2 linked regions of the Rhodovastum atsumiense genome follow. The protein of the gene in region 2 binds, or shares a complex with, the protein of the main gene of each other region. Links are inferred from orthologs where the notes say so. Each region holds a gene or a part of one and is shown on either strand. Other genes may lie near its edges. The genes, in order: lpdA and NBY65_RS25950.

Region 1 (14,909 bases), 490 kb from region 2 along the record:
GCGCGCAAGGTGCTGGTCTCCGCCCCGGCCGATGGGGTCGACGCCACCATCGTCTATGGCGTGAACCACAAGGTGCTCACCCCGGACATGACCGTGGTGTCGAACGCCTCCTGCACCACCAACTGCCTCGCCCCGGTCGCCAAGGTGCTGCACGAGACCTTTGGCATCGAGCGCGGCTACATGGTCACGATCCATTCCTATACCGGCGACCAGCCGACGCTCGACACGCTGCACAAGGACCTGCACCGGGCCCGTGCCGCCGCGCTGTCGATGATCCCGACCAGCACCGGGGCGGCGAAGGCGGTCGGCCTCGTGCTGCCGGAGCTGAAGGGCAAGCTGGACGGCAGCTCGATCCGCGTGCCCACGCCGAACGTTTCCCTGGTCTCGCTCGACGTGGTGCTGACGCGCCAGCCGGCCGACAAGGCCGAGATCAACGCGGCGCTGAAGGCGGCTGCCGAAGGCGAGCTGAAGGGCATCCTTGGCTACAACACGGCGCCGCTGGTCAGCGCCGATTTCAACCATGTCCCCGAATCCTCCACCTTCGACGCGAGCCAGACCGCGATCGTCGATGGCGGGCTGGTCCGGGTCATGAGCTGGTACGATAACGAATGGGGCTTCTCCAACCGCATGGGCGACACCGCCGCGCTGTTGGGCAGCCTGTAGAGCAGCACGGGACGGCGCCGCCATGGCGCCGTCCGCCACAACAACAAATCAGCATCGGCACGCGATCGCGCCGGTCGGCAACGGCCAGCGTGGAGGCGCTTTCGCTCGTCCGGCAGCATCGCGAGAGGCAACACCATCATGAACGTCAGCTCCCCCCTCAGCCTGGCCCGCCCGCTGCCCGAGAGCGGATTCGCCGGCGTCGGTGAACGCGGCCGCTTCCGCCGTCATCGCCGCACCAAGATCATCGCCACCCTCGGGCCGGCAAGCTCGACCCCGGAGGTGCTGGCGCGCCTGTTCCAGGGGGGCGCGGACGTCTTCCGGCTCAATTTCTCCCATGGCAGCCACGAGGATCATCGCCAGCGGATCGTCATGATCCGTGAGCTGGAGCAGAAATTCGGCCGCCCGATCGGCATCCTCGCCGACGTGCAGGGGCCGAAGCTGCGTGTCGGCCGCTTCGCCGGCGGGCGCGTGCAACTGCAGACCGGGCAGCGCTTCCAGCTCGATCTCAACCCGACCCCGGGCGATGCCACCCGCGTCAACCTGCCGCATCCGGAAATCATCCAGGCCGCCGCCATCGGCACCACGCTGCTGCTCGATGACGGCAAGCTGCGCCTGCGCGTGGTGCGCAAGCGCGACGACATGCTGGAAACCGAGGTGACCGTCGGCGGCCCGCTCTCCGACCGCAAGGGCGTCAACGTCCCCGACGTGGTGCTGCCGATCCCGGCGCTGACCACCAAGGACCGCGAGGACCTCGCTTTCGCGCTCGACCACGGCGTCGACTATATCGGGCTGTCCTTCGTGCAGCGCCCCGAGGACGTCGCCGAAGCCCGCGCGATCGCCGCCGGCCGCGCCTGGATCATGACCAAGATGGAAAAGCCGCAGGCGCTGGAGAATCTCGACGAGATCGTGCGGCTGTCGGATGCGATCATGGTCGCGCGCGGCGACCTCGGCGTCGAACTGCCGCCCGAGGAAGTGCCACTGGCACAGAAGCGCATCGTCCGCGCCGCGCGGCAGGCGGGCAAGCCAGTGGTGGTGGCGACCCAGATGCTGGAAAGCATGATCACTGCCCCCGCGCCGACCCGCGCCGAAGCCTCCGACGTGGCGACCGCCGTATTCGACGGGGCGGATGCGGTGATGCTCTCGGCCGAGACCGCGGCCGGGCAGTTCCCTTACGAAGCCGTCAACATCATGGACCGCATCGTCGCCCGGGTGGAGCAGGATCCGGGCTGGCGGGCGATCATCGAGGCGTCTCGGCCCGCGCCGGAACGCTCGACCGCCGACGCCCTCGCGGCAGCGGCGCGGCAGGTGGCGCATACCATCGGTGCCGCGGCGATCTGCGCCTTTACCGCTTCCGGCAGCACCGCGCTCCGCGCTTCCCGCGAACGGCCCGAGGCACCCGTCATCAGCCTGACGCCGGACGCGGCGACGGCGCGCCGGCTCGCGGTGGTGTGGGGCGTGTACGCCGCCGCTTCGCCGGAAACCCGCACCGAAGCCGACCTGGTCAACAGCGTGGTTCGACTGGTCACACAGGCCGGACTCGTCACGATCTCCGCCGATATCGTCCTGCTTGCCGGCAAGCAGTTCGGTCAGGCCGGCGGCACCGACGCCCTGCGTATCGTGCGCGCTGCCCCGTAAGGGGCAGCGGTGGGGCTTTGCCCCACACCCCACCAGGAGGCTTTGCCTCCTGGACCTCCACCAAGGGCCATAAGGCCCTTGGATCCCATTCTTTGCCGCGCAGCGCTATTGGGGTGCAGGGGCCTTGTGGCCCCTGCTGGGTCCAGGGCGAAGCCCTGGCCTTGCCGGCAGCATGGCTGCCTGCAGCCGTGCCAGCGCCGGAATCGCCGGTTCCGGCGCGAACGGATCATCCACCTCGACCGGCCGGCCATCTTCCATCACCAGGACCCGGTCCGCGAACCCGCGCAACAGCCGCAGGTCATGCGTGATGAAGAGAAAGCCCACGCCATGCCTGCGGCGCAGCCCCGTCAGCAGTGCCAGCACTCGCGCCTGCGTGGTCAGGTCGAGACTGCTCACCGCCTCATCCAGCACCAGCAGCCGCGGCTGCAACGCCAGCGCCCGCGCGATGCACAGCCGTTGCAATTGGCCACCGCTGAAACGATGCGCCAGCCGCGACAACGCACCGGGATCAAGCTCCACCTGTTCCGCCAGCTCCCGGACACGGGCCCGCAACGGTGCCCCGGAGAGGCCCGCATAGCGTAGCGGCTCGGCAATCACCTCGAAGGCGGAGAATCGCGGACTGGTCGCCCCGTAAGGGTCCTGGAATACCGCCTGGATCGCACGGCGCGTGGCAGCCGCCATCCGTCCCCGATCATCGAGCAACGGCATGCCGTCGAAACGGACCTCGCCGCTGTCCGGCCACTCCAGGCCGAGGGCAATGCGCGCGAGCGTGCTTTTGCCGGCGCCGCTGGGGCCCAGCAACGCCACGCATTCACCGCGGCCCACATCAAGGGAGGCACGATCGAGCACACGCACCGCCTCGCGCGGGCCGAACAGGCCGCCCTGCCGGTACGATTTATCAACCTGCCGCAGTTCCAGCAGACTCATGCGCAGAGTGCCTCCGGCTGCAGCGCGAAATGCACGTCCAGCAGCGCGCGGGTGCAGGGATCGCGCGGTGTGGCGAACAGTCCGTGGGCATCACGGGATTCGACGATGCGCCCTTCGATGAGCACTGCCACCTCGTCGGCCAGCCGCGCCACCACGGACAGGTCGTGCGTCACCAGCAGGATGCCGATGCCGCGATGCCGGCGCAGCCCGTCCAGCAGATCGAGGATCTGCGCCTGCACCACCAGATCCAGGTCGGTGGTGGGCTCGTCGGCGACCAGGAACGGCGGATCGCAGGCCAGTGCCAGGGCGATTGCCACCCGTTGCAACATGCCCCCGCTGAGCTGGAACGGATAAAGCTCCAGCAGCCGGGCCGGCGCATCGAACCCGACCTCCGCCAGTCGCGCCACCGCGGTTGCCCGTGCGGCGCGCGCACCTGTTCCGGTCAGGGCCAGCGTTTCCTGGAAATGCCGGCCGATCGTCACGATCGGATTGAAGCAGCCCGTGGGGTTCTGCTGCACCAGCCCGACCGTGCGTCCGCGCAGCGCGACGACGCCCGCCTCGGTCAGCTCCACGCCATCGAGGCTGATGCTACCGGCGCTGCGCCGCACGCCGCGTGGCAGCAGCCCGAGCAGGGCGAGCGTGCTGAGGCTCTTGCCGCCGCCGCTGGTGCCAACCAGCGCCTGCACGCGGCCACGGGTGATGCCGAGATCGATGCCATCGACCAGCACCACCGGGGAGGCGGGCGATCCCGTTTCCAGCCGCAGGCCGCGCAGGGCGAGATCAGGCGGGCTCAATGCTCGTGCCCTCCCGTTGCGGGCCCGGCCAGGGTCGGATCGAGCCGGTCGCGCGCGGCGTCGCCCAGCAGGTTGAACGCCATGACGGTCACCAGGATCGCGGCCCCCGGTACCAGGATCAGCATTGGCGCCGTCCAGACGAAGGGCCGGGCATCGTTGATCATGATGCCCCATTCGGGGGTCGGCGCCGCCACCCCCAGGCCGAGGAAGGACAGCCCGGCGACATGCAGCATCCAGTGGCCCAGGTCGAGCGTGGACAGCACCACCAGTTGCCCGGCGATCGCCGGCAGGATGTGCCGGATCAGGATTGCCGTCCGCGATCCCCCGGCCACCCGTGCCGCGGCGATGTGGCCGCGCTGGCGCAGTTCCAGGGTGAGGCCACGCACCAGCCGCGCGTACCAGGCCCAGTGCGACAATGTGATGGCAATGATCACATTGGTCATCCCGGTGCCGAGCACGCCGATCAGGAACAACGCCAGCACCAGCGTGGGAATGGTCATGAAGGCGTCGCAGGTGCGCATCAGCACGGCATCGACGATCCCTTCGCAATAACCGGCGATGCCACCGACGATGCTGCCGATCGTCAGCACCAGCGCGAAGATCAGCGCGACCGCGCCGAGCGAGGTGCGGGTCCCGAACACGACGCGCGCGAACTGGTCGCGGCCGAGATGGTCGGTGCCCAGCCAGTGCTGTGCCGAGGGGGCCAGCAGCCGCGCTTCCGGATTGACCTCGGTCGGATCGAACGGAGTGATCCACGGCGCCAGCAACGCCACCGCCGCCAGCAGCCCGACCAGTCCCAGGCCGATCCACATGATCCAGGGACGCTCGGTCCCGGCCTGTCCGGTCATGTCAGGGTGCGTCCCAGGCGGATGCGGGGATCGATCCAGGCATAGGCGATGTCGATCACCAGGTTGCAGATCACGTAGATCATGGTCATCACCACCACGAAGCCCTGTAGCGCCGGGAAGTCGCGGTTGGAGATCGCCTGCAGTGCATAGCGCCCCACGCCGGGCCAGCCGAACACCACTTCCACCACCATCGCGCCGCCGAGCAGCTCGCCGATATGCAGGCCGATCGCGGTGAGCGGCGGGATCATGGCATTCAGCAGCACATGGCGCCCGATGACCGTGCGCTCGCTCAACCCGCGCGCCCGCGCGAACACCAGATGCCGGTTGCCCAGTTGCCCGAGCACGCTGCTGCGCACCAGCCGCAGCATGATCGAGGCCGACATCGCCGCCGTCGCGATCGCCGGCAGGATCAGGTGCTCGGGGCCGCCGCGGCCCATCGCCGGCAGCCAGCCGAGCGTGACCGCGAACAACAGGATCAGCAGGTAACCAAGCCAGAAATTCGGCACCGACACGCCAAGGAAGGCGACCACCCGGGTCAGGTGATCGGGCCAGCGATTGCGCGCCAGCGCGGCGACGACGCCAAGCGGCACGCCAAGGACAATCGTCAGCGCCAGCGCGGCGGCGGCCAGTTGCAGCGTCGCCGGCAGGAAGGTGGCGATATCTTCGAGCACCGGGTGCCGTGTCACCCAGGAGACGCCGAAATCGAGCCGCACCACGCCGGCCAGCCAGCTCAGGTACTGCACGGCGAGCGGCCGGTCGAGGCCAAGCTCGGTGCGTGCCTGCGCCACCGCCGCGTCGGTCGGCGGAATCTGCGACAGGCGCAGGTAATCCATGGCCGGATCGCCCCGACCCAGATGCAGCATCAGGAACAGCGCGAGCGAGACGATCAGCAGCAGCGGCGCCAGCGACAGCACGCGCCGGAGGATGAATCCCGACATCGGTGCCTCAGCCCGCGAGCGCCAGACGCTCGAACGGGATCTCGTTCCGGGTCGGGCCGAACGGCATGCGGCCGAGCGTCCTGCGCATCACCAGCTTGTTGGCGAGATAGGAGATCGGCAGGTAAACCGCCTGCTCGTGCAGCGTCCGCAGCAGCCACGCATACTCGGCACGCCGCTTCGTGTCGTCAGCTTCGACCAGTACTTCGCTGATCCGGCGGTCGATCTCGGCTTTCATCGGCAGGCCGCGCTGCGCCTGCCAGTCTCCGTGGGAGGGTGTCCGCATCGAGGCCATGAAGGCATGCGGATCGTACGGGGCGCCCCAGGTGTCGCCGAAGATCATGCCGAATTCGCCGGATTTCTGCCGTGCATAGAAGCTGCTCGCTTCCTCGCCGATCAGCCGCACCGCGATGCCCACCCGCGCGAGATCGCCCTGGACCGTTTCGGCGATGGCCTTCTGCAGGGCTTCCGTGCCGATGAAGGCGAGATCGAGGCTGCATGCCTGCCCTTGGCGGGTGCGGACCTTGCCGCCCGCCGGCAAGCTCCAGCCGGCCTCGTCGAGCAACCGCGTGGCCCTGGCCCGGTCGAAGGCGAAGGGCTCCAGCGGCACGTCGGTGTAGGGAAAATTGGGCGCGAACAGGGTTTCGGCGACCGGCTCGCTGTCGAGCAGGATGTTGCGCACCAGCGACGGCCGGTTGACGGCATGCAGGATCGCCCAGCGTACGACGGGATCGGTGGTCGGCCCCCGGCCCGAATTGAGCAGCAGCAGCCGTGAGGCGAGCGGGGGCGAAATCGCCGCCGTGAAGCGTGGGTCCGCTGAGAGACGGCGGAACGCGTCGCTGTCGAGCAGGTCGGTTCCGTAGAGCAGGTCGATCTCGCCGCTCTGCAGCGCCAGCGCCCGCGTGGTCGGATCGGGGACCACCTTGATCACCAGGCGCTCGACCTGGGGCGCATCCCCCCAATAGGCGTTGTTGCGCAGAAACACGTCGCGCTCGCCCCGCACTGTCTCGGCCAGCTTCCAGGGGCCGGTGCCGATCGGGGCGGCAATTCCGGCGGCGGTGTTGCCCCCGGGCGGGATCGCCGCCGGGGAGAGGAACCGCAGCGGCCGCACCAGCGCCAGTTCCAGCAGGGTCGGGTAATAGGGGTTGCGCAACCGCAGGCGGATCGTCATGGCGTCGAGGACATCGAGGCCCTCGATCTGGTTGATCAGGTCCAGCCACTGGTGCCGCGGCCGATTGGCGAGCACGGCATCGACATTGGCCTTCACCGCGGCCGCGTCGAACGCCACCCCATCGGTGAAGCGCACGTTCTCGCGCAGGCGAAAGACGTAGCTGCGGCCATCATCCTCGATGGTCCAGGCGGTTGCCAGACATGGCTCGATCCGCCCGCCTTCGACGTAGCGGACCAGCGGCTCGTAGACCATCGCCTGTGCGAACATCTGGTTGGGCGAATAGAGATGCGGGTTCAGGGGACCGACATTGACTGGCCACGCGACGGAAACCGTTGTCGATCGGGACGCGGTGGCAGAAGCGGGCAGGCAGGCAAGCGCAGCCAGCCCGGCGCTGCTGGCCAGCAAGGAACGGCGAAGCACGGGATGCCTCCACGGAACGAACCGCCGCGCCCCATCGCCGGGATGCCCCCGTGTAAGACGACAACGACGTCAGCGGTGTGACGAATTCTGAAAAAATCCTACCATCACGACGGCGAGAGTGTCCACACGGATATTTGCAGATGCATGCACAATTGCCGCCGACCCTACGTTGATGTGCAGGCGGCATTATTGCTGACTAGGAAATATATGATGCCAGGCCCGACTGCGCCTGGGGGAAGGGAAGGCCAGGAGGTGGGGCCTCCTGGCGCGCTGCTCTTCCTGGGGGGCGTGCGATGACGTCCGCCCTGTTTCCTTATTTCTCCAGAACGTAGGTTCCGGGGGCATCGTGCAGCGGTGGATGCGTGGCGTTGCCCAGCGTGGGCAGGGCTTGTCTGGGTCCCGAGCGCTCGGCGAGCCAGGAGGTCCAGTCCGTCCACCAGGTGCCGTCGTGCTTCGTCGCGCCCTGCAGCCAGGTCGTCGGTGTTGCCGGGGCCGGGGTGGCGTCGTTGGTCCAGTAGTTTCCCTTGCTGCCCGGCGGGTTGATCATGCCGGCGATATGGCCCGAGGACGCCAGGATGAAGCGCACCTTGCTGCCGACCAGTTGCGTGACGCGCCAGGCGGCATCCCAGGGCACGATGTGATCCTTCTCGGCGCCGACCGCGTAGAGATCGAGCGTGATGCGGCCAAGGTCGATCGGCTGGCCCTTGAGCGTGACCTTGCCCGGGACCATCAGGTTGTTCTCCAGGTAGGTGTTGCGCAGGTACCAGCTATGGGCGGCGCGGGTCATGCGGGTGCCGTCGCTGTTCCAGTAGAGCAGGTCGAAGGCTGCCGGCTTCTCGCCCATCAGGTAGTTGTTGACCACGTTCGACCAGATCAGGTCGTTGGAGCGCAGCAGGTTGAACATGTTCGACATGGCGCGGCTGTCGAGGTAGCCGCGTTCCATCATCTGCTGCTCGATCAGCTCGATCGCCGGTTCGTCGATGAACACGGCGGTGTCGCCGACGCGCGTGAAATCCTGCAGCGACACCATCAGGGTCAGCGAGGTGAAGCGCTTGTCCCCCTGTGCCGAGAGCAGGGCAAGCAGGATCGTCATCAGCGTGCCGCCGATGCAGTAGCCCATGGTGTTCAGGGTCTGGCTGCCGGTGATGTCGCGGATGACGTCACTTGCTTCCATCGGGCCGAGGCCGATGTAGTCCTCGATGGTGATGTCTTCCATCGACGCGTCGGGGTTCTTCCACGAGATCATGAAGACCGTGAAGCCCTGCGCGACCAGGAAGCGGACCATGCTGTTCTTCGGCTGCATGTCCATGATGTAGTACTTGTTGATCCAGGGCGGCACGATCAGCAGCGGCACCTGGTGCGCCTGCTCCGTGCTCGGGGTGTACTGGATCAGTTCCATCAGCCGGTTGCGATGGACGACCTTGCCGGGCGTGAGCGCCAGGTTGCGTCCCGGCGCGAAGGCGGTGGCGTCCACCATGCTCAGCCGGCCGGCCCGCAGGTCATCGGCGAGGTTGCGCGTGCCCTCGACCAGGCTCAGCCCGCCGGTCTCCATGATCCGGCGCAGCGCGGCGGGATTGGAGAACAGCATCAAGGTTGGGCTGGCGGCATCGATGAACTGGCGCAGATGGAAGGTTAGCCGCCGGCGCTCGGCTTCGTCGAGGTCGTTGGCCTCGCCCTGTTTCAGCAACCAGTCCGAGGCGAGCAGATAGGCTTCCTTCAGCACGCGGTAAGCGGGATTGAGCTGCCATTCCGGTGCGGCGAAGCGCTTGTCGGTTGGTTTCGGGGCGGCGGGGATCGGGCCGGAGGCCGCTTCCAGCCAGCGCTGTCCCGCTTCGTTCCAGGTGGCGAGAGCCGTTTGCCAGAGCCGCATGTTGAGTTCGGTAACCGATGCGAGCGCCGTCTCCGGGCGTCCCATGCCGCGCAGCCAGACGATGCGCAGCGCGCGTGCGACCTCGCCCCAGTCCACCGGCACGATGTCGCGCAGCGGATTGGCGTTCCATGTCTGGTCGATCGTGCGCAGCAGCGGATCGTTCGAGAGGATGTGGTTGATTTGCTCGATGCCGGTTGAAAGCAACGATTGCAGGGCATCCGGCGTCATCTGCCACCAGGCGCGGGCCGCATCGGGCTGGCCGGGCGGTACCGGGCCCGGAATTGAATCGAGGAAGGATGTCCACAGGCCGAACATGACGTCCGAACCGGGGATATGCGCGGATGGGCCGCCGGCTCTCGCGGGGTCCTGCCTCCCGGGGGCCCGGCCTTCGGGGGGATGCGTGTCGTTGCCCGTCTGCCGTGCTGTCGGCTTCGGCCGACGGTCGTCGGGACCTTGCTCATGCGGCATCGTTGCCTCCCTGTCCGGTTGGTGGCGCCGCCGCGTGACCGCGGCGGCGCAGGCAGGGCTAGTCTGTCATCACGCGGCGCGCCGTTCCAGACACATGGCAATCCCCATGCCTCCGCCGATGCACAGCGTCGCCAGGCCACGTTTTGCATCGCGCCGCCGCATTTCATGCAACAGGGTCGTCAGCACGCGCGCCCCCGAAGCCCCGATGGGATGGCCGAGCGCGATGGCGCCGCCATTGACATTCACCTTGCCGGTGTCCCAGCCGAGCTCCTTGTTCACCGCGCAGGCCTGGGCGGCAAATGCCTCGTTGGCCTCGATGAGATCGAGCGAGCCGACATCCCATCCGGCCTTCTGCAGCGCCTTGCGGCTGGAGGGGATCGGCCCGGTGCCCATGATCGAGGGATCGACGCCCGCGGTCGCCCAGGAGACGATGTGCGCGAGCGGCTCGATGCCGCGCCGGCGCGCTTCCTCGGCGCTCATGACCACGACCGCCGCGGCGCCGTCGTTGATGCCGCTGGCATTGCCCGCGGTGACGGTGCCGTCCTTGCTGAAGGCCGGACGCAGTTTCTGCAGCACCTCGAGCGTGGTTTCGGGCCTGGGGTATTCGTCGGTGTCGACCACCACGTCGCCTTTGCGGCCCTTTACCGTGACCGGGACGATTTCGTCACGGAAGCGGCCGGCCTTGATCGCCTCGTCGGCCTTGCGCTGGCTGTCGGCGGCGAACTGGTCCTGCTCGGCGCGGGTGAGCTGGTACTTGGTGGCGACGTTCTCGGCGGTCGTGCCCATGTGGTAGCCTTGGAAGGCATCGAACAGGCCGTCCTTCAGCATCGTGTCCATCAGGGCGAGGTCACCCATCTTGGTGCCGACGCGCATCTGTGCGCAATGCGGCGCCTGGGTCATGCTCTCCTGGCCGCCGGCGACGATGATGCTGGCATCACCGGTGGCGATCTGCTGGGCGGCGAGGGCAACCGCGCGCAGGCCGGAGCCGCAGAGCTGGTTGATGCCGAAGGCGGTGCGCTCGACGGGGATGCCCGCGGCGACCGAAGCCTGGCGGGCCGGGTTCTGGCCCGCCCCCGCGGCGAGGATCTGGCCGAGGATGACCTCGTCCACTTCACCGGGATGGATGCCGGCGCGTTCGATGGCGGCCTTCACGGCGATGCTGCCGAGCGCATGGGCAGGAAGGGTGGCGAAGGCGCCGTTGAAGCTGCCGACCGGGGTGCGGGCGGCGGAGGCGATGACGATGTCGGTCATGGATCGTTTCCCAAAGCTCGCAACAGGGATCAGCCAAAGTTACATGGTCGCGGTGACCGGGCTCAGTACATGTGCTGGCCGCCGTTGATGGAGAGGGTGGAGCCGGTGATGAAATCGGATTCATCGGACGTGAGGAACACGACGCCACGGGCGATGTCCTCGGCCCGGCCGAGCCGTCCCACCGGAATGCGGCCGATGATCTTCTGCAGCACTTCCTCCGGCACCGCGCGCACCATGTCGGTGTCAACATAGCCCGGGGCAATGGCATTGACGGTGATGTTGTAGCGCGCGCCTTCCTGCGCCAGCGCCTTGGTGAAGCCGTGGATGCCGGATTTCGCCGCGGCGTAGTTGACCTGGCCGTACTGCCCCGCCTGGCCGTTCACCGAGCCGATATTGACGATGCGACCGAACTTGCCGGCGCGCATGCCGTCCCAGGTCAGCTTGGACAGGTTGAAGCAGGAGCCGAGATTGGTGTCGATCACCGCGTCCCAGGCGTCGCGCGAGAGCTTGTTCATGGTGGCGTCACGGGTGATGCCGGCATTGTTGACCAGGATCTCGATCCGGCCGACTTCGGCTTCGATCTGCTTGACCGCCGCGGCGCATTGCTCGTAATCGGCGACGTCGAACTTGTAGCAGCGAATGCCGGTCTGCTCGGTGAAGGCCTGGGCCGCAGCGTCGTTGCCGGCGTAGCTGGCCACCACCGTGCGGCCGGCCCGCTGCAGGTGTTCGCTGATCGCAGCGCCAATGCCGCGCTGGCCGCCCGTCACCAATGCTACCCGTGCCATCTTACTTCTTTCCTTCCTCACTTCGACACCGCATGGAATGGCGGTGCCCCTTACGGATCGTTACTTATTTTGGAGCTTGACATGCATCCCGATCTGGCCGGGCAGGCCCCCTGCCAGGACGCCGGATGCCGTCGTCGCGGCGCCATGCATCGCAGCTTCTTCCATTTTGTAAAGGGATCGGTACATCAACCGAGCGAAATATCCCTCGATCATCATGCTTCCCCCGACCGGAAAACTGCGCTGGCTACCAAAGGTAGAATATTCCTGGTTAAATACAAGCAATAGAAATCCAGGAACCGGCATCCCGGGGCAATCTTGTGCCGGTTCGGGGATGATCCGGACCCTGCGGGGAGATGGCCTGCCACCGGCGTCACGCCGCCGGACCGGTCCCATGCGCACGGGCATGCAGGTCGGCGTTCACAAGATGGCGATCGCGCGGGGCGGCCGGGTGGTCCGACTGACTGAGCAAGTGCAGCATGCCGACGCCGTGGCATCCGATGGCGACGGCTATTGCCTGGTTTCCCCCTCGTCATTGGTTCCGGCATGCTGTTCCTGTAGCGGCCGGGATCCCTCCCGGCCGCCGTTGCGGATGCAGGCGGATCAGCCGAAGCGCGACAGCGCGTCCGCCCAGCCTTTCTGCAGTTGCTCGAAGGCCCGCTGCTGTGCCGTGCGCATGTCCTGCCAGGCGGCTTCCTGGGCCTGCCGTGCCTGCGCCAGCAGCCGGCTGGCCTGTTCGACGTTGTCGCGCATGGTCTGCACCGCGCGCTCGTAATTGGTGCGGGCTTCCGCCCCCATTTTTTCATAGGAGGCGCGGGCATCCGAGCCCGCCTGGGTCAGGCGCTCCTGGTACTCCTTGATCTGTCCCTGCCAGACCGCGATCTGGCCTTCCAGTTGCTGGGCGAATTCCTGTTGCAGCGTCATGGTCCGTTTGCTCCCTTGTTTGCGCTGAGGTCAGCGTCGTTTCGGCAGGTAGAGATCGGTGATGGTGCCCTCGAAGGCTTCCGCCGCCATGGCCACCGTCTCCGACAGGGTCGGGTGCGGATGGATGGTCAGGCCGATATCCTCGGCATCCGCTCCCATTTCGATCGCCAGCGCCGCTTCGGCGATCAGTTCACCGGCATTGGGGCCGACGATCCCGCAGCCGATGACGCGGTGCGTGGCTTCGTCGAACAGCAGCTTGGTCATGCCCTCGTCGCGGCCGAGCGAAAGTGACCGCCCGCTCGCCGCCCAGGGAAACACGCCCTTGCCGTATGGGATGCCCTTCGCCTTGCATTCGGTTTCGGTCAGGCCGGCCCAGGCGATTTCGGGATCGGTATAGGCGACCGAGGGAATCACCTTGGCGTCGAAATGGCTGTTCCGGCCGGCGGCGGCCTCGGCAGCGACCCGGCCTTCATGCGTCGCCTTGTGGGCGAGCATGGGCTGGCCGACGATGTCACCGATGGCAAAGATGTGCGGCACGTTGGTGCGCATCTGCCGGTCCACCGGCACGAAGCCGCGCTCGTCCACCGCCACGCCCGCGGCCTCGGCGGCGATGCCGCGCCCGTTCGGGCGGCGGCCGACCGCGACCAGGATGCGGTCGAAGCTGGCGGAGGGTGGGGCCTTGGCGCCTTCGAAATGCGCCACCAGCCCGTCCGGCGTCGGCTCCACCTTCGTCACCCTGGTCTTCAGGTGGATCGCCTCGTAGCGCTTCTCCAGGCGCTTGCCGAGCGGGGTGACGAGGTCGCGGTCGGCGCCGGGGATCAGCTGGTCCATCAGTTCCACGACCGTCACCGCGCTGCCGAGCGCGTGGTACACCGTCGCCATTTCCAGCCCGATGATGCCGCCGCCGATCACCAGCAGGCGCTTCGGCACGTCCTGCAGATCCAGCGCGCCGGTGCTGTCGATGACCCGGGGATCGTCATGCGGGATGAAGGGCAGGGTCACCGGCTCCGATCCCGCGGCGATGATGGCGCTGTCGAAGGAGACGGTGACCGGCGTGGTGTCGCCGCCGTTCACCGTGACCTGGTTCGGCGCGGTGAATTTGCCGGTGCCGCTGACCACGCTGACCTTGCGCTGCTTCGCCAGTCCCGCCAGGCCGCCGGTCAGGCGCTTCACCACGCCGTCCTTCCAGTCGCGCAGCCGGTCGAGGTCGATCTCCGGCCGGCCGAAGCGCAGGCCGGCATGGCCCATCTCCTGGGTTTCCTCGATGACCTTGGCCGCATGCAGCAGCGCCTTGGACGGGATGCAGCCGACATTGAGGCAGACGCCGCCGAGCGAGGACCAGCGTTCGACCAGCACGACCTTGCGGCCGAGATCGGCGGCACGGAAGGCGGCGGTGTAGCCCCCCGGTCCGGCGCCGAGCACCAGCACCTCGGCATGGTGGTCGCCCTTCGCCGCTGCCACGGCCGGCTTCGGGGCCGGGGCCGCCGCTTCCTCGCTGTCGAGTAAGGCGATCACGCTGCCTTGCGACACACGGTCGCCGACCTTGACCCGCACCTCGCCGATCGTGCCCGCCCGTGGCGCCGGCACGTCCATGGTGGCCTTGTCGGATTCCAGCGTGATCAGCGGATCCTCCGCCTTCACCTGGGCGCCCGGTGCGATGTGCACCTCGATGACCGGCACGTCCTTGAAGTCGCCGATATCCGGGACCGTGATTTCCACCGTCATCCTCGCGTCGCTCCCTCCTGAAGCATTGGCTGCATCACAGCACCAGGCGCCTGACATCCTCGAGCGAGTTGCAGAGATGGCGGGCGAAGCGGGCCGCCAGTGCCCCGTCGATGACGCGGTGGTCGTAGGAGACGAACAGCGGCAGCATCAGTCGCGGCAGGAAGGCGGTGCCGTCCCAGACCGGGGCCATGCGCGACCGCACCACGCCCAGGATCGCCACTTCCGGCGCGTTGACGATCGGCGTGAAGGTGGTGCCGCCGATGCCGCCGAGGCTGGAGATGGTGAAGCAGCCTCCCTGCATGTCGGCGGCACTCAGCTTGCCTTCACGGGCCTTCTTCGAGGTCGTGCCAAGATCCTGGCTGAGTTCGATGATGCCCTTGCGGTCGACATCCCGGATCACCGGGACCACCAGCCCCTCCGGCGTGTCCACGGCGACGCCGATATGGGTGTAGCGCTTGAGGATCAGGCTGGCCTTGTCCGGGCCGAGCGAGGCATT
Region 2 (14,931 bases):
GCCGGCCTTTATGACCCGGCCTTCGCCGCACTCGGACGCCTGTACGGGGACCAGGCCCGCGGCGCGATCACCCAGGTGACGCTCTACGGCGGCTTCGCCAGCACGGTCTGCTGGCCACTCTCGGCCTTTCTGGTGGCACAGGTGGGCTGGCGGGGAACCTGCCTGGCCTATGCGCTGATCGCGCTGACCGTGATGCTGCCGCTGTATCTGATCGGACTGCCGCAGGAAGCGCCCCGTCCGCCCGCGCTGCCGGCAGCCGAGGCCGCCGCCCCGGCGCCGTCCCCGTGCGGGCGGCGCTCCGCGCTGATCGTCTTCGCCATGATCATGACCCTGTCCTCAGTGGTCACCACGGTGGTGTCGGTGCACCTGATCACCCTGGTACAGGCGCGGGGCCTGGACCTGGCCGCCGCGGTGGGGCTGGGCATGCTGATCGGGCCGGCCCAGGTCGGTGCCCGCGTGATCGAGGCCACGTTCGGCCGGCACCACCACCCGCTCTGGAGCCTGCTGGTCTCCATGGTGGCGGTGTCGGCGGGTCTGGCCATGCTGATGGGCGGCGCCGGCGTGATGGCCGCCGGGCTGGTACTGTACGGCGGCGGCAACGGCGTCCGCTCGATCGCCCGCGGCACGGTGCCGCTCGCGCTGTTCGGCCGGGAGGGCTACGCGGCGCTGATGGGGCAACTGGCGGCGCCTGCCCTGCTGGCGCAGGCGGCCTCGCCGGCGATCGGGACGGTGCTGATCGCGCAGGTCGGCCCCGTCGCGACGACCCTGCTGCTGTGCGCGGCGGCGGGGATCAACATCGCCTTGTGCCTGGTGCTGCTGGCCATCGCCCCGGTCAAACGGATCGGGGCCGCACCGCCGCGCCCCTGAAGGTGCGAGCGGGACGGCACCCTGTCGAAATGCTATTGCGAGTCAGTCGCAATAGCAGTAAAGACTTCGGCGTCGGCCACGATGACGGCCCGATCTTGCAGGAGCGCCGCGGCCCGGGTCCGCCCGACCGGGTCGCGGCATTCCTGGCGACAACCGGCGGTTCCCCTCTCTCTCGCGCCCGCCGGAGTGTCCGCGCACTGCCACCGCCGGCGCATCCGACCGGTTCCGGCCCGGATCGGCGCCCCGGCGGTGGCAGGTCATGTTGAACCGCGAAAGACCTCAGGACCGCTTTACCGCGCGGGCGCTCGGCAACATCAGCTTGCCCTCGATATGGGCGGCCAGGCGCTCGGCCGCCTGCGCCGCGCTGCCCGCCGTGGTATCGACGACGAGATCGGGCGCCTCCGGGATCTCGTAGGGCGCATCGATGCCGGTGAAGCCGGCGAGCTTGCCCGCCCGCGCCGCCGCATACAGCCCCTTGGGATCGCGCCGTTCGCAGGTGTCGCGGTCGGCGTGGATATGGATCTCGTGGAACCCTTCGCCCACCGTCGTGCGGGCCAGTGTCCGGTCGACCGCGCGCGGCGAGATCAGCGCCACCAGCACCACCATCCCGGCATCAGCCATCATGCGCGCCACCACGGCGGCGCGGCGCACGTTCTCGTGCCGGTCGGCCGGCGAGAAGCCGAGATCGCGCGACAGCCGCGCCCGCAACGTATCGCCGTCCAGCACCGCCACGTCGAGGCCGTGCCGGAACAGCAATGCCTCGGTGGCGCGCGCGATCGTGCTCTTGCCCGCGCCGGGCAGGCCGGTCATCCAGAACACGCCACTGCGGTGACCCTTCGCCTGCGCCCGTTCCCAGGTGCTGACCGCGCTGTCGACCGGGAACACCGAGGGCGCGGCGACGGCGAGCGGCGCCGGGCCGAGCAGCGGGGCGCCGCCGACGATCTGCTGGTGACGGTCCACCAGCACGCCGCGCCCGCCGGCGCCGGCGGCAGCGAAGGGATCGAACAGGACGCCTTCCGGGGCCGCCAGCGTGATCTCGGCGAAGCCCTCGGGCGGCACGTGGTCGGCGGGGTGTTCGGTCAGGTCCTCGATCTGCAGCACGGACTCGATCGCCGCCACCGTCACCGTGTGCTCGGCGGTGGCCAGCCGCAGGCGGAAGGATTCACCCACCCGCAACGGCTCCTGCCGCAACCAGAACAGCCGGGCGCGCAGCCGCGCCGCCCGCAGCGGCGGCTGGCCGGGCGGATGCAGCAGGTCGCCGCGATCCACTACCACGTCGGGTTCCAGCACCAGCGCCACCGACTGGCCGGCGACGGCGGCGATCTGGGGATTGGTGTGCCAGCCTTCGATCGCGGCGATGCGCGCCAGCGTGCCGTGCGGGCCGACCACCACGGCATCGCCGACCTTCAGCCGGCCGCTCTCGATCCGCCCGACCACCAGCCGCCGGTCATCGAACCGATAGACGTCCTGCACCGGCAGGCGCAGCGGCCCCTCCGCCTGCGAGGGCAGCGGCGGCACCTGCGCCAGGGCCTCGGTCAGCGTCGGTCCTTCGTACCAGGGCGTGTGCTCCGATCGCGCGGCCACGTTGTCGCCATGCCGCGCCGAGGCCGGGATCAGCACCACCGGGCGGATTTCCAGCCGCTCGAGCAGGGCCAGGACGGCGCTGCTGGCGGAAGCGATGCGGTCCTGGTCGAAGTCGAGCAGGTCGGCCTTGTTGAGCACCACGATGACGTGCCGCACACCGATCAGGCGCAGCAGCACGGCATGGCGGCGGGTCTGCTCCTGCGCGCCCTCGGCGATGTCCACCACCAGCACCGCGGCACCGGCCCCGGCGGCGCCGGTGACCATGTTGCGCAGGAACTGCCGGTGGCCGGGCGCATCGACGATGACGAAGGGCCGGCCATCCAGCACGAACGGCAGGCGGGTGCTGTCGATCGTCACCCCCTGGTCGCGCTCGGCCTGCAGGCTGTCGAGCAGGAACGACCATTCCACCTTCAACCCGCGCCGCTCGCTGGAGGCGATGACGGCATCGACCCGGCCTTCCGCCAGGTTGCCGGTGTCGTACAGCAACCGACCGATCAGCGTCGATTTGCCGTGGTCGACATGGCCGACGATGACGATCGGTGTCGTCGCGGTCGGCGGCGGGACCGTGACGGCCTCGACCGCGGGAGCCTCGGACATCTGCCTGTTCTCCCGCTCAGAGATAGCCGGCGATCCGCAGGCGCTCGAAGGCGTCCTCGGATTCATGGTCCATGGCGCGGCCGGCGCGCTCGGCCTCGCGCGTAGCCTGCAGCTCGGCGATGATCTCAGCGATGGTGGTGGCCTCGCTCACCACCGGCTGGGTGATGTCCTGGTCGCCGAGCGAGCGGTAGCGGCGGCCGTCGCGGGCGAAATAAAGGTCCACCACCGGGATGCCCTCGCGCTCGATGTAGCGCCAGACATCGATCTCGCGCCAGGCGAGCAGCGGATGCACCCGCACATGCGCCCCCGGCTCGACCGGGGCGACGAACTGGTCCCAGAACTCCGGCGGCTGGTTGCGCACGTCCCAGCGATGCCCGGCCCCGCGCGGGCTGAACACCCGCTCCTTGGCCCGCGTCGCCTGCTCGTCGCGGCGGATGCCGGCAATCACCCCGGCGAAGCGTTCCCGCTCGATCAGGTTGGCAAGGCCCACGGTCTTGCGCGCCGCCGAGCGCGCCGCGGGCGGCAGCGTGGGATCGATCTCATCGACCGGTGGGCAGCCACCGATGCGGAGGTCGAGACTCCATTCGACGGCATAGCGGTCGCGGAAGGCGTACATCTCCGGGAATTTCCGGCCGGTATCGACATGCAGCACCGGAAACGGCACCCGCCCCAGGAACGCCTTGCGCGCGAGCCAGACCAGCACGTTGGAATCCTTGCCGAGCGACCACAACAGCCCGAGCGGGCGCAGGCGCCGGTACGCCTCGCGCAGGATGAAAATGCTCTGGCTTTCGAGGTGATCGAGATCGGTCATGGCTCATTTCCGGTGGCTGGGGTCGCGGAAGGAGAAGCGGGGATTGGCTGGGGGAAAACCGGCTGTGGGTCGGGGCGCCGCGAGGCCGGGGAGCGATGGATGCCGCATTCGGTCTTGCCCGACCCGGCCCAGCGGCCGGCGCGGACATCCTCGCCCGGGCCCACGGCGCGGGTACAGGGGGCGCAGCCGATCGAGGGAAAGCCGCGCGCCACCAGCGGATGCGCCGGCAGGTCGCGCCGGCGGATCTCGGCGGCGATCTCGGCCGCGCTCCATTCGGCCAGGGGATTGAGCTTGACCCGGCCATCCACCTCTTCGCGCAGCGGCAGCACGGCCCGGCCGGCTGACTGGTAGCGCTTGCGCCCGCTGATCCAGGCATCGAACGGCGCCAGCGCGTGTTCGAGCGGCGCGACCTTGCGCAGCGCACAGCAATCATCGGGGATGAAGCGATGCAGCGTGCCGTCCGGATCGATCCGGGCCAGGGCGGCGGCGTCCGGCTGCACCACCCGCAGGTCGGTCAGGCCGAGTCGCGCAACGAGCTGCGTGCGATAGGCGAGGGTTTCAGGAAAATGCTTGCCGGTGTCGAGGAACAGCACCGGCAAGCCGGGATCGATCCCGGCGACCAGGGCCAGCAGCAGCGCGGATTCGGCCCCGAAGGATGAAACCACGGCGATGTGGCCATGGTGGGTGCGCACGATGGCCTCGCGCAGGAGGTCGATGGCAGCCCCGGCCTTCGGGAAAAGCGGATCGACCGGCTGTAGCGCGCGGGCATGGAATGTCGTCACGATGCCCCCCGACCTTCGGCGCGGTGAACCTGACCGCAAAATGTACGTTGTAATTTTGTCATTCAAGCATGTTTTACGTTATCTTATTGCAATTCATGACGGCCATGCATCGCTCGCGCGTGATGGCGAGGCGCGCCGATTTCCCGGCCCAATGACAAGGACACAGGCTGACCTCCCGCTGACCGTCCGGCCAGTTGGTTGCACACGTGATAAAGCCATTCGGCCGCGTGCCCCGACAAAGGGCACGCGGCGGATCAACCGTGGGGCCGGCGATTCATCTCACGCCATATTGGCGTGCTTGATACTTATACCAGTGCCGCCGGAGGTCGCGATTAAGATCGTGTTTAGATCGTGTAATTGAACGCTTCGTACGACAGATCCCGCAGAATCTGGTCCATGGTCTGGGAAGGCCGATCCGGCGTTTCCGTCCGGATCACCCGCGCCGGCACCCCCGCGACGGTCGCATGGGCGGGCACCGGCCGCAGCACCACCGAGCCGGCGGCGATGCGGGCGTTCTCGCCGACCACGATGTTGCCGAGCACCTTCGCCCCCGCCCCGATCATGACGCCGCGGCGGACCTTGGGGTGGCGGTCGCCCGCCTCCTTGCCGGTGCCCCCGAGGGTGACGTTCTGCAGCATCGAGACATCGTCTTCCAGCTCGGCGGTCTCGCCCACCACCAGGCCGGTGGCATGGTCAAGGAAGATGCCCTGCCCGAACCGGGCGGCCGGATGGATGTCGGTCTGGAACACCTCGGAGGAGCGGCTCTGCAGATACAGCGCGAAATCACGCTCGCCGTTGCCCCAGAGCCAGTGCGTCAGGCGATGCGCCTGGATGGCGTGGAACCCCTTGAAATACAGGAACGGCTCGATGAACCGTTCGCAGGCCGGATCGCGCTCGTAGACCGCGGTGATATCCGCGCGCACCGCCGTGCCGATCGCCGGATCCGCCGCCAGCGCGCGATGGAAGGCCTGCACGATCAACGGCAGGGAGATCACGTCGTTCTTCAGGCGTGAGGCGACGCGATGCACCACCGCGCCTTCGAAACTGGGCTGGTTGATGATGGAATCGAGAAACAGCGGCGCGAGCTGGGGGGCGCAATGATAGGCCTCCTCCGCTTCCTGCCGCAGGCGCGACCACAGGGAATCTGTGAATTCCTGCAGATCCTGCGGGTTTCGGGAGACCAGGGTCAGGTGGCCGAGGGTCGGACGCGGCATTGGCGAGGTCTCCTGCCTGAGGGGCTGTGCAGGGCGGGTGAGCGAGGTGGCGATGGCGCAGCTATGTCGGTGCGGTCACCGGAAGGCGCAAGCGAGGCCGGGTAAAGATTCACTTCCGGGCCGGCCGCGATGTTTCGCTTATGTCCATACCACGCCACCGACAAGCGAATTGCCCGAATGCGAGAGATGCCGCCGGGCGCATGCTCTCATCGCGGTGGGATAACGATCCGGGCCGCGCGCCTCGCCATCAGGTTGCCAGCAGGTCGCTGGTCACGAAGGGAACGCCGAAGGTGCGCTGCAGCCGCTCGCGGGCGATGTCGATGCTGCTGTGGCCGGATGCCGCGGGCAGGCCGATCCCGCGGCAGGCATCCTCGATCACCACCACCGAGAATCCCAGCGCCACCGCGTCCTCGGCCGACCAGGCCACGCAGAAATCCGTAGCAAGCCCGGTCAGGAACAGCCGCCGGAACCCGCGCGCGCGCAACCAGGCATCCAGGCAGGTCGAGGTGGTGCGGTCGTTCTCGCGGAAAGCCGAGTAGCTGTCCACCGAAGGATGCCAGCCCTTGCGCAGGATCAATTCGATGCGCGCCTGGTCGAGCCCGTTATGCAGGGCCGCCCCCGGGCTGCCTTGCACGCAATGATCGGGCCACAGCGTCTGCGGCCCGTACGGCGCGCCGACCGTCTCGAACGGCGCCCGCCCCGGGTGGGCACTGGCAAAGGAGGCGTGCCCCGGCGGGTGCCAGTCCTGGGTGGCGACCGCATGCCGGAACGGCCCGGCAAGCAGGCGGTTGATCACCGGCAGCACGGCATCGCCGTCCGGGACCGCCAGCGCGCCACCGGGCATGAAGTCCGGTTGGACATCGACCAACAGCAACGCGTCCGTGACCGGATCGATGCGGATGCGCTCGGCCATCATCCCTCTCCCCTTATTCCATGAACAGCGCGGCCGGCTGTTCCAGCCGCGCCTTCACCTCCTGCACGAAGGTCGCCGCGTCCCAGCCATCGATCACGCGATGATCGAAGGAGCACGACAGGTTCATCATCCGTCGCGCCACGATTCCTCCCCCCTGCACCACCGGCTGCTCGACGATGCGGTTGACCCCGACAATCGCCACTTCCGGCGGATTGATCAACGGCGTGCTGACGATGCCGCCGAGCGGGCCGAGGCTGGTGATGGTCAGCGTCGAACCGCTCAGCTCCTCGCGCCCGGCGTGGCCCTCGCGCGCCGCCGCCGCGAGCCGGGCGATGCCGGCGGCAGCCTGCCAGAGGTCCAGCGCCTCGGCATGGCGCAGCACCGGCACCATCAGCCCGCCCGGCGTCTGCACGGCGATGCCGGCATGCAGGGCGGCATGGCGGCGCAGGATCCCGGCCGCGTCGTCGTACTGCGCATTCACCTGCGGCACGCGCCGGATCGCGCCGACCAGGGCCCGCAGCAGGAAGGGCAGCAGCGTCAGATGCGGCCGGCCGGGATGGCGCGCATTCAGGTCCGCGCGCAGGTCCTCGAGCGCGCCGACATCGATGGTCTCGACATAGGAAAAATGCGGGATGCGGCGCCAGGACTCCTCCAGCCGCTCGGCGATGCGCCGGCGCAACCCGGTCAGGCGCAGGTCCTCGACCTCCGTGCGGAGTGGCGTGGGGAGGGCTGCGCCGTCGCGCAGATGTGCGTCGAGATCGGCATGAGTGACCCGCCCTTCCGGTCCGCTGCCGGCAATGCCGTGCAGATCGATGCCGAGGGCGCGGGCGCGTTGCCGCACCGCCGGCGCTGCCAGCACGCGCGCCGCCGACGCGGGCAGCGTCGCCACCGGAGCCCTGGCCTCATGCCCATCGACGCCCACATTCCTGGCCGGGGACGCCTCCCCCATCGCTGCCGCCGGCCTGGATTGCGCCAGCGCCGGCTGCGGCTTTTCCTCCACCTCCAGCACGATCAGCTCCGAGCCCACGGGAATCCGCTCGCCCGGCGCGCCCTTCATCGAAACCACGGTCCCGGCGCGCGGACTGGGAATTTCCACCGTCGCCTTGTCGGTCATCAGCTCGACCATCGGCGCGTCCTCGGCGATCGCATCGCCCGGCCGGACATGCCAGGCGATCAGCTCGGCCTCGGCGATGCCCTCGCCGATATCGGGCAGGCGGAAGACGAAGCGCCCCATGGCTCAGCCCTCCAGCGCCCGCCGCATGCCGGCGGCAACACGGTGCGGCCCCGGGAAATAGGCCCATTCCAGCGCGTGCGGATACGGCGTGTCCCAGCCGGTCACCCGCTCGATCGGCGCTTCGAGGTGGTGGAAGCAATGCTCCTGCACCAGCGCCGAGAGTTCCGCGCCGAAGCCACCGGTGCGCGTCGCCTCGTGCACGACCACGCAACGACCGGTGCGTCGCACCGAGGCGGTGATGGTCTCGATGTCCAGCGGGATCAGCGTGCGCAAATCGATTACCTCGGCGTCGATGCCGCTTTCCGCCACCGCCGCCAGGGCCACGTGCACCATGGTGCCATAGGCGAGCACCGTCAGGTCCTCGCCCTCCCGTACCACCGCCGCCTGGCCGAGCGGCACCGCGTAATAGCCCTCCGGCACCTCGGCCCTGGGATGCCCCGCCCAGGGCACGGCCGGCCGCTCGGGATGGCCGTCGAAGGGACCGCCATAAAGGCGCTTGGGCTCGAAGAAGATGACCGGGTCGTCGTCCTCGATGGCGCTGATCAGCAGGCCCTTGGCGTCGTAGGGATTGGACGGGATCACCGTCTTCAGCCCGCAGACATGGGTGAAGATCGCCTCCGGGCTCTGGCTGTGCGTCTGCCCGCCGAAAATGCCGCCGCCGCAGGGCGCGCGCACGGTGATCGGGGCCGTGAAATCCCCGGCCGAGCGGTAGCGCAGCCGCGCCGCCTCGGAAACCAGTTGGTCGGTCGCCGGATAGATGTAGTCGGCGAACTGGATCTCGATCACCGGCCGCAGCCCGTACGCCCCCATGCCGACGGCGACGCCGATGATGCCGGCCTCGGCGATCGGGGTGTCGAAGCAGCGCGCCGGGCCGTGCTTCCTCTGCAGCCCCTCGGTGCAGCGGAACACGCCGCCGAAATAGCCGACATCCTCGCCGAAGATCACCACGTCCGGATCGCGCGCGAGCATCACGTCCATGGCCGAATTGAGCGCCTGCACCATCGTCATCGCCGGCATCGCTCAGCCCTCCATCGCATCGCGCTGCTCGCGCAGGTGCCAGGGCATCTCCTTGAACACGTCGTCGAACAGCGTGGCGGGATCGTGCTCCGTCTCGCCCAGCGTGCCGTTCGCCTCCGCCGCGCGATAGGCCACGCGCACCTCTTCGGCCGCTTCCGCCTCGGCCTGGGTGTGGCGTTCCTCCGACCATGCGTCGCGCGCGATCAGGTGCGCCTTCAGCCGCGCCACCGGGTCGCCGAGCGGCCAGGACGCGGCCTCGGCGGCGGGGCGGTAGCGTGCGGGATCGTCGCTGCTGGAATGCGGGCCGGCGCGATAGGTGAAATGCTCGATCAGGGTGGGGCCGAAATTGCCCCGCGCCCGCGCCGCCGCCCAACGGGAAGCCGCGTAGACCGCCAGGAAATCATTACCGTCCACCCGCAGCGCGGCGATGCCGTAGCCGGCGGCGCGCGAGGCGAAGGTGGCGCCCTCGCCGCCCGCCACCCCCTGGAAGGTCGAGATGGCGTACTGGTTGTTCACCACGTTCAGGATCACCGGCGCCCGGTAGACGCCCGCGAAGGTCATCGCGTTGTGGAAATCGCCCTCGGCGGTGGCGCCCTCGCCGATCCAGCCCGCGGCGATGCGGTCGTCGCCCTTCAGCGCCGCCGCCATCGCCCAGCCCACCGCCTGCGGAAACTGCGTGCCCAGGTTGCCGGAGATCGAGAAGAACCCGGCCTCCTTGCTGGAATAGAGGATCGGCAGTTGCCGGCCCTTCAGCCGATCGCCGCGGTTGGAGAAGATCTGGTTGATCATCTCCACCAGCGGCCAGCCGCGCGCGATCAGGATGCCCTGCTGGCGGTAGGTGGGGAAGGTCATGTCGCGCGGATCGAGCGCCATCGCCTGCGCCACCGCGACCGCTTCCTCGCCGGTGCAGCGCATGTAGAACGAGGTCTTGCCCTGGCGCTGCGCCCGGGCCATCCGCTCGTCGAAGGCGCGGGTCCGCAACATGGTCCGCAGGCCACGGCGCAGCGTCTCGGCATCCAGGCCGGGATCCCAGGGGCCGACCGCCTCCCCGGCCTCGTCAAGCACGCGAATCAACAGGTTGGCGAGGTCCTGCGTCTCACGCGGATGCACGTCGATGTCAGGGCGTGGCACGGCGCCGGCGGGCGGCACCTGCACCCAGGAGAAATCGGGCGGCTGGCCCGGCCGGGCCGGCGGCTCCGGGAAGTGCAGGCGCGGCGTTGCCCCGCCCTCGGGCGTCGCGTTCCGGTCCGGCCCGTCCATGCGCTCCTCCCTCGATCAGCCGTTGCCGCATCGGGAGAGGTGCGCATCACGCGGGAAACCTCCCGCTCAATTCGCGTTTTTCACGCAGGCTTGATCTTGGGGCGTTGCCCCAAACCCCACCAGGAGGCTTCGCCTCCTGGACCTCCACCAAGGGCTTCGCCCTTGGAACCCATGACTCTGTGCCGCGCAGCGCGAACGGGATCCAAGGGCCTTGTGGCCCTTGGCAGGTCCAGGGCGGAGCCCTGGCCTTTACTTCAGGACGATCTCAACCCGCCGGTTCTGCGGCTCACGCACGCCCTCGGCGGTCGGCACCAGGGGGCGGGTCTCGCCGAAGCCCTGCACGGTGATCGCCTGCCGCGGCACGCCGTTGCGCACCAGCTCCGCTGCGACCACCTCGGCCCGCTGCAGTGACAGGCGCTGGTTGTAGGCCGCGGTGCCGGTCTTGTCGGCATGGCCGGCGACCTCGATGCGCGTCACCTGCACGCGCGTGGTCGCCTGTGCCGCCTCGGCCACGATCTGGCGCGCCCGATCGGTCAGCGCCGCGCTGTTCCAGTCGAAGAAGACCAGGTAGCTGCGCGTCGGCGCGGGGGCCGGCGCCGTGACCGGCGCGGGCACCGGGGCCACCGCGCCGGCCGGCGGCGTGACATTGAAGGCATACCGCAACCCGACCAGCGCGGAGTGGTTGTGCTGGTCGCTGGTGATGACGTGCAACCCGCCCGGGCCGGAATAGCCCTGCTTCCCGTTCACGCCGAGGAACCGGTATTCCAGCGTCGCCGAGAGCCCGACCACCCAGGGTACCGGAAACGCCGTGCCGGCGATCGCCTGATAGGCGAAACCACCCTGGGTGCCCGACCAGGATTGCTGCGTGCCGCCGGCGACCTGCCAGCTTCGCTGCTCGAGCCACTGATAGCCGGCGCCGGCGCCCAGGTAGGGGAACACGTAGGGCGAGCCGATATCCATGTCGAACAACACGTTCGCCATGGCGCCATAGGTCTTCTGGTCGCCGCCGAGCGCCGTGACGCCGGTTGGCACGCTGCCCTTGTTGGCCCCGTTGCGCCGGTAGCTGCCTTCCAGTTCCAGCCGCACGCCATTGCCGAAGCCCCAGCCGACGCTGCCGACCGCGGCGAAGCCGGGGTCGAAGTTCAGGCGCTGGTCACCCGGCAGTCGTACCGACACGCCGCCCACGGTGGAACTACGGATGCGCTCCTGCTCGAGCCAGTTCGCGCCGGCGCCGCCACCGACATAAAGCCCCTCGATGGGTTGCGCCCGGGCGGCGAGCGGGAGGGCGATCAGGGTGGTGGCAAGCAAAGCGCGCTTCATGCTGTCCAATCCGGTCGAGGGCATCGTGCCATATGGAGCCAAACTGCGAGTCGGCCCGCTCCCGGACACTGTACGCCTCCGCGAGCGGCCCTGCGGTAGCGAAGCTGTGGCCAGGACGCAACAGTGACCGATACGGGAAGCGGAACGTCGCTTCAACCCGAAGGTTTCGCCACCCGATCGGACCAAAAGGTGAAAATGCCCGCCTTTCTCCCCGTCAGACGATCTTGCAGTCGAAAGGCGGCAGCAGATCGGGGCTTTCGAACTCCAGGACCCAGAGATCGGGGTCGCGCCGGACCTGGCGCTCGATGTAGGCGTCGGCCACTGCCTGCTCCACCGCGACGGGGCCGGTCGCCCGGATCCAGGCGGCCTCGCCCTCGGCGGTGCGGATCTGCGACAGCACGGACAGCCCCTGGCGTCCGCGCAGCACCACCAGCACGCCGCCGGCATCCTCGTCGCCCCGGCGCAGCACCGCGCCGTAGCGGCCATCGGCGTGGCCCAGCCGCAGCGCCATCTGCACCCAAAGTCCTACCTTCACCCGCGGCATGCTCATGACGGACGCACCGAGTCGCTCATGCCGCGCAGATGAGCCTCTTCCCCTTCGGGTTGGCAATCCCCGGACGCGGCGGCAGGATCGGACTGGCATTCCGGCCGATCGGCGCAACATCCTGGGCGCGCAACGGGCAACGGAGGGATCGGAATGAGGGCATACCTGGCCGCACTGCTGATCGGGCTGGCGTGCGCGGCCGCACCGGCCCGCGCCGATGACCGCATCGCCTTCGGCACCGACTGGCTCGCCGAGGCCGAGTACGGCGGCTACTATCAGGCGCTGGCGAACGGCATCTATCGCCGGCACGGCCTGGACGTGACCATCCGCCAGGGTGGCCCGGGCGTGAACCAGACACAGTTGCTGCTCGCCGGGCGGCTGGATGTCGCCATCGCCTCCAACAGCTTCATCGCCCTCAACTTCGTGAAGGAAGCCATCCCCTTCCGGGTGGTCGCGGCGATGTTCCAGAAGGACCCCTCGGTGCTGATCGCCCATCCCGGGCAGGGCCATGACAGTTTCCCGGCCCTGCGCGGCAGGCCGATCATGATCAGCGCCGATACCCGGTCCGGATGGTGGAACTTCCTGCGCGCCAGGTTCGGCTACAGCGACGCCCAGATCCGCCCCTATACCTTCAACCTGCAGCCCTTCCTGGCCGACAAGGGAGCGATCCAGCAGGGTTTCCTCGGGTCCGAGCCGTTCTCCATCCGCGCGCAGGCCGGGTTCGATCCGGTGGTGCTGCTGATCGCCGATGCCGGATTCTCCGGCTATGCGCAGCTCTTCGCCACCTCGGATCGGCTGATCGCCACAAAGCCCGATCTGGTGCAACGCTTCGTCGATGCCTCGATCGAAGGCTGGCGGTCCTATCTCGGGGATGATCCGGCACCGGGAAATGCCCTGATCCGCAAGGACAACCCGGAAATGACCGAGGCCTTGCTCGCCTACGGCCGGGCGGCGCTGAAGCGGCACGGGATTCTCGAGTCCGGCGATGCCGCCGGCCGTGGCATCGGCGTGATGACCGATGCGCGCTGGGCCGATTTCTTCACCACGATGTCCGCCCAGGGGCTCTATCCCGCCGACCTCGACTGGAAGCGCGCCTATACACTGCGCTTCATCGACCACGCGGCCGGGACGGAGACCCGGCGTCCGTGATGCGACGCGACACATTTCGCTCTGCCGGGCGCGCGTGCTGACGCTGGAGCGGCTCGGGCGCCGCTTCCCCAACGGCACCGAAGCGCTGCGCGATGCGTCGCTGCGGCTGCAACAGGGCGATTTCGTGGCCCTGCTTGGCCCTTCGGGCTGCGGCAAGTCGACGCTGCTGCGCCTGATCGCCGGGCTGGACGCGCCGGATGCCGGCCGCATCCACTGGGACGGCGGCCAGGCCCCAGCCCCTGGCGAAATCGGCTTTGTCTTCCAGGACGCGACCCTGCTGCCATGGGCCAGCGCCGCGGAGAACGTGTTCCTGCCACTACGCCTGCGCGGGGTAGCGCGGGGGACGGCAGGCCCGGCGGTGCAGGCGGCCCTGGCGCGCGTGGGCCTCGACGGCTTCGCCGCGGCGCTGCCACGCGAATTGTCGGGCGGGATGCGCATGCGCGTCTCGATCGCCCGCGCCCTGGTCAGCCGCCCGCGCCTGCTGCTGATGGACGAGCCTTTCGCCGCCCTCGACGAATTCACCCGCCACGGCCTGCAGGAAGACCTGCTGGCATTGTGGCGCGAACTGTCCTGCTCGGTGGTGTTCGTCACCCATTCGATCTACGAGGCCTGCTTCCTCGCCCGGCGCATCGTGCTGATGACACCACGGCCCGGGCGCATCGTCACCGAGATCGAATCGCGGCTCACCGCTTCGCCGGAAGCCCGGCTCGACCCCGCCTATGCGGCCCTGGTCGCCGACGTGACACACGCCCTGCAGCAAATTCCCACCGCCGAAGGTCCCCTCGCCCCGTCCCATGCCGCGGCGCCGGCCTGGGCGGGTCAAGGCTGGCGGCAGGACCGCCCGTGACCCGCGCCGCGCCATGGCTGTTCGCCCTGCTGTTCCTGTCGCTGTGGGAAATTGCCGTTCGTGCCAGCGGCGTTCCGGTCTATCTCGTTCCCGGTCCGGTTGCGGTCCTGGGCGCCTTCCTCGACGCGCCGTCGCTGTTGCTGGCCTCGCTGGCGTCCACTCTCGGCGTGACCCTGGTGGCGCTGGCGGTTTCGGCCGGGCTTGGCGTCGCCCTGGCCCTGCTGATGCAGGCCAGCCCGCTGGCCCGCGCCGCCTTCCAGCCCTGGACGGTGGTATTGCAGGTGACGCCGATCGTTGCGATCGCACCGCTGGTGATTGTTTGGGTGGGCGATCCGTTCGCCTCGGTGGTGATCTGCGCCACCATCATCGCCTTCTTCCCGGTGTTCTCCAACACCGCCGCGGGGCTTGCCGCGGCGCCGGCGGAATTGCTCGACCTGTTCCGGCTGAACGGGGCAACGCGCTGGCAGACCCTGCGCCTGCTGCGCCTGCCGGCGGCGCTGCCCTATTTCCTCGCCGGGTTGCGCATCTCCGGCGGGCTCGCCCTGGTCGGGACGGTCAGTGCCGAGATCGTTGCCGGGGCGGGCGGCGTCGCCTCGGGCCTCGCCTATCGCATCCTCGAGGCCGGATATCGGCTGCAGGTGCCGCGGATGTTCGCCGCCCTGGTGCTGCTCTCGGCCAGCGGCATCACCATCAACCTGGCGCTCGGCGCGCTGGCCGGCCTGTTGCTGCGCCGGCGCGGAGAGGCTTGATGCCGCCGGGCCGGAATGCCAGAACGCGCGCCGGAGGTTCCCC

Evidence for each region.
Region 1: the proteins of NBY65_RS25950 (region 2) and lpdA are in contact, whole or in part, in a crystal structure (PDB 1EBD), measured with the Geobacillus stearothermophilus proteins. The link is inferred for Rhodovastum atsumiense from one-to-one orthologs. Residues at the interface, in WP_033016211.1 of Geobacillus stearothermophilus: Ile130, Ala131, Met132, Pro133, Arg136, Arg140, Glu141, Asn155, Arg157; in WP_049624544.1 of Geobacillus stearothermophilus: Pro340, Ser341, Asp344, Tyr345, Arg403, Asp406, Val408, Glu431, Ala432, Gly433, Asp438.

Annotation. Positions count from the first base shown.
Region 1 is NZ_OW485601.1:6,246,504-6,261,412, reverse strand. What follows is about bases 12,067-14,909. They hold lpdA (dihydrolipoyl dehydrogenase), read right to left. Parts: upstream 14,414-14,909; coding sequence 12,719-14,413; downstream 12,067-12,718. Other genes in these bases: NBY65_RS28130 (sll1863 family stress response protein), read right to left, coding at 12,368-12,688; NBY65_RS28135 (hypothetical protein), read right to left, coding at 12,067-12,070. In the rest of the region: gap (type I glyceraldehyde-3-phosphate dehydrogenase), read left to right, coding at 1-663; pyk (pyruvate kinase), read left to right, coding at 802-2,298; NBY65_RS28175 (ABC transporter ATP-binding protein), read right to left, coding at 2,404-3,225; NBY65_RS28170 (ATP-binding cassette domain-containing protein), read right to left, coding at 3,222-4,019; nickel ABC transporter permease subunit NikC, read right to left, coding at 4,016-4,867; nickel ABC transporter permease subunit NikB, read right to left, coding at 4,864-5,805; nikA (nickel ABC transporter substrate-binding protein), read right to left, coding at 5,813-7,393; NBY65_RS28150 (PHA/PHB synthase family protein), read right to left, coding at 7,707-9,731; NBY65_RS28145 (acetyl-CoA C-acetyltransferase), read right to left, coding at 9,801-10,982; phbB (acetoacetyl-CoA reductase), read right to left, coding at 11,045-11,767; more of NBY65_RS28135, read right to left, coding at 11,828-12,066. UniProt on the Escherichia coli protein: Lipoamide dehydrogenase is a component of the glycine cleavage system as well as of the alpha-ketoacid dehydrogenase complexes.
Region 2 is NZ_OW485601.1:5,748,905-5,763,835, forward strand. The notes cover bases 5,893-8,757. They hold NBY65_RS25950 (dihydrolipoamide acetyltransferase family protein), read right to left. Parts: upstream 8,003-8,757; coding sequence 6,782-8,002; downstream 5,893-6,781. Other genes in these bases: pncA (bifunctional nicotinamidase/pyrazinamidase), read right to left, coding at 6,103-6,768; NBY65_RS25955 (alpha-ketoacid dehydrogenase subunit beta), read right to left, coding at 8,006-8,757. Also shown: NBY65_RS25920 (MFS transporter), read left to right, coding at 1-867; cysC (adenylyl-sulfate kinase), read right to left, coding at 1,147-3,048; sulfate adenylyltransferase subunit CysD, read right to left, coding at 3,065-3,859; NBY65_RS25935 (phosphoadenylyl-sulfate reductase), read right to left, coding at 3,856-4,575; cysE (serine O-acetyltransferase), read right to left, coding at 4,986-5,855; more of NBY65_RS25955, read right to left, coding at 8,758-9,019; NBY65_RS25960 (thiamine pyrophosphate-dependent enzyme), read right to left, coding at 9,023-10,279; NBY65_RS25965 (OmpA family protein), read right to left, coding at 10,529-11,599; NBY65_RS25970 (DUF1491 family protein), read right to left, coding at 11,814-12,149; NBY65_RS25975 (ABC transporter substrate-binding protein), read left to right, coding at 12,297-13,292; NBY65_RS25980 (ABC transporter ATP-binding protein), read left to right, coding at 13,327-14,139; NBY65_RS25985 (ABC transporter permease), read left to right, coding at 14,136-14,888.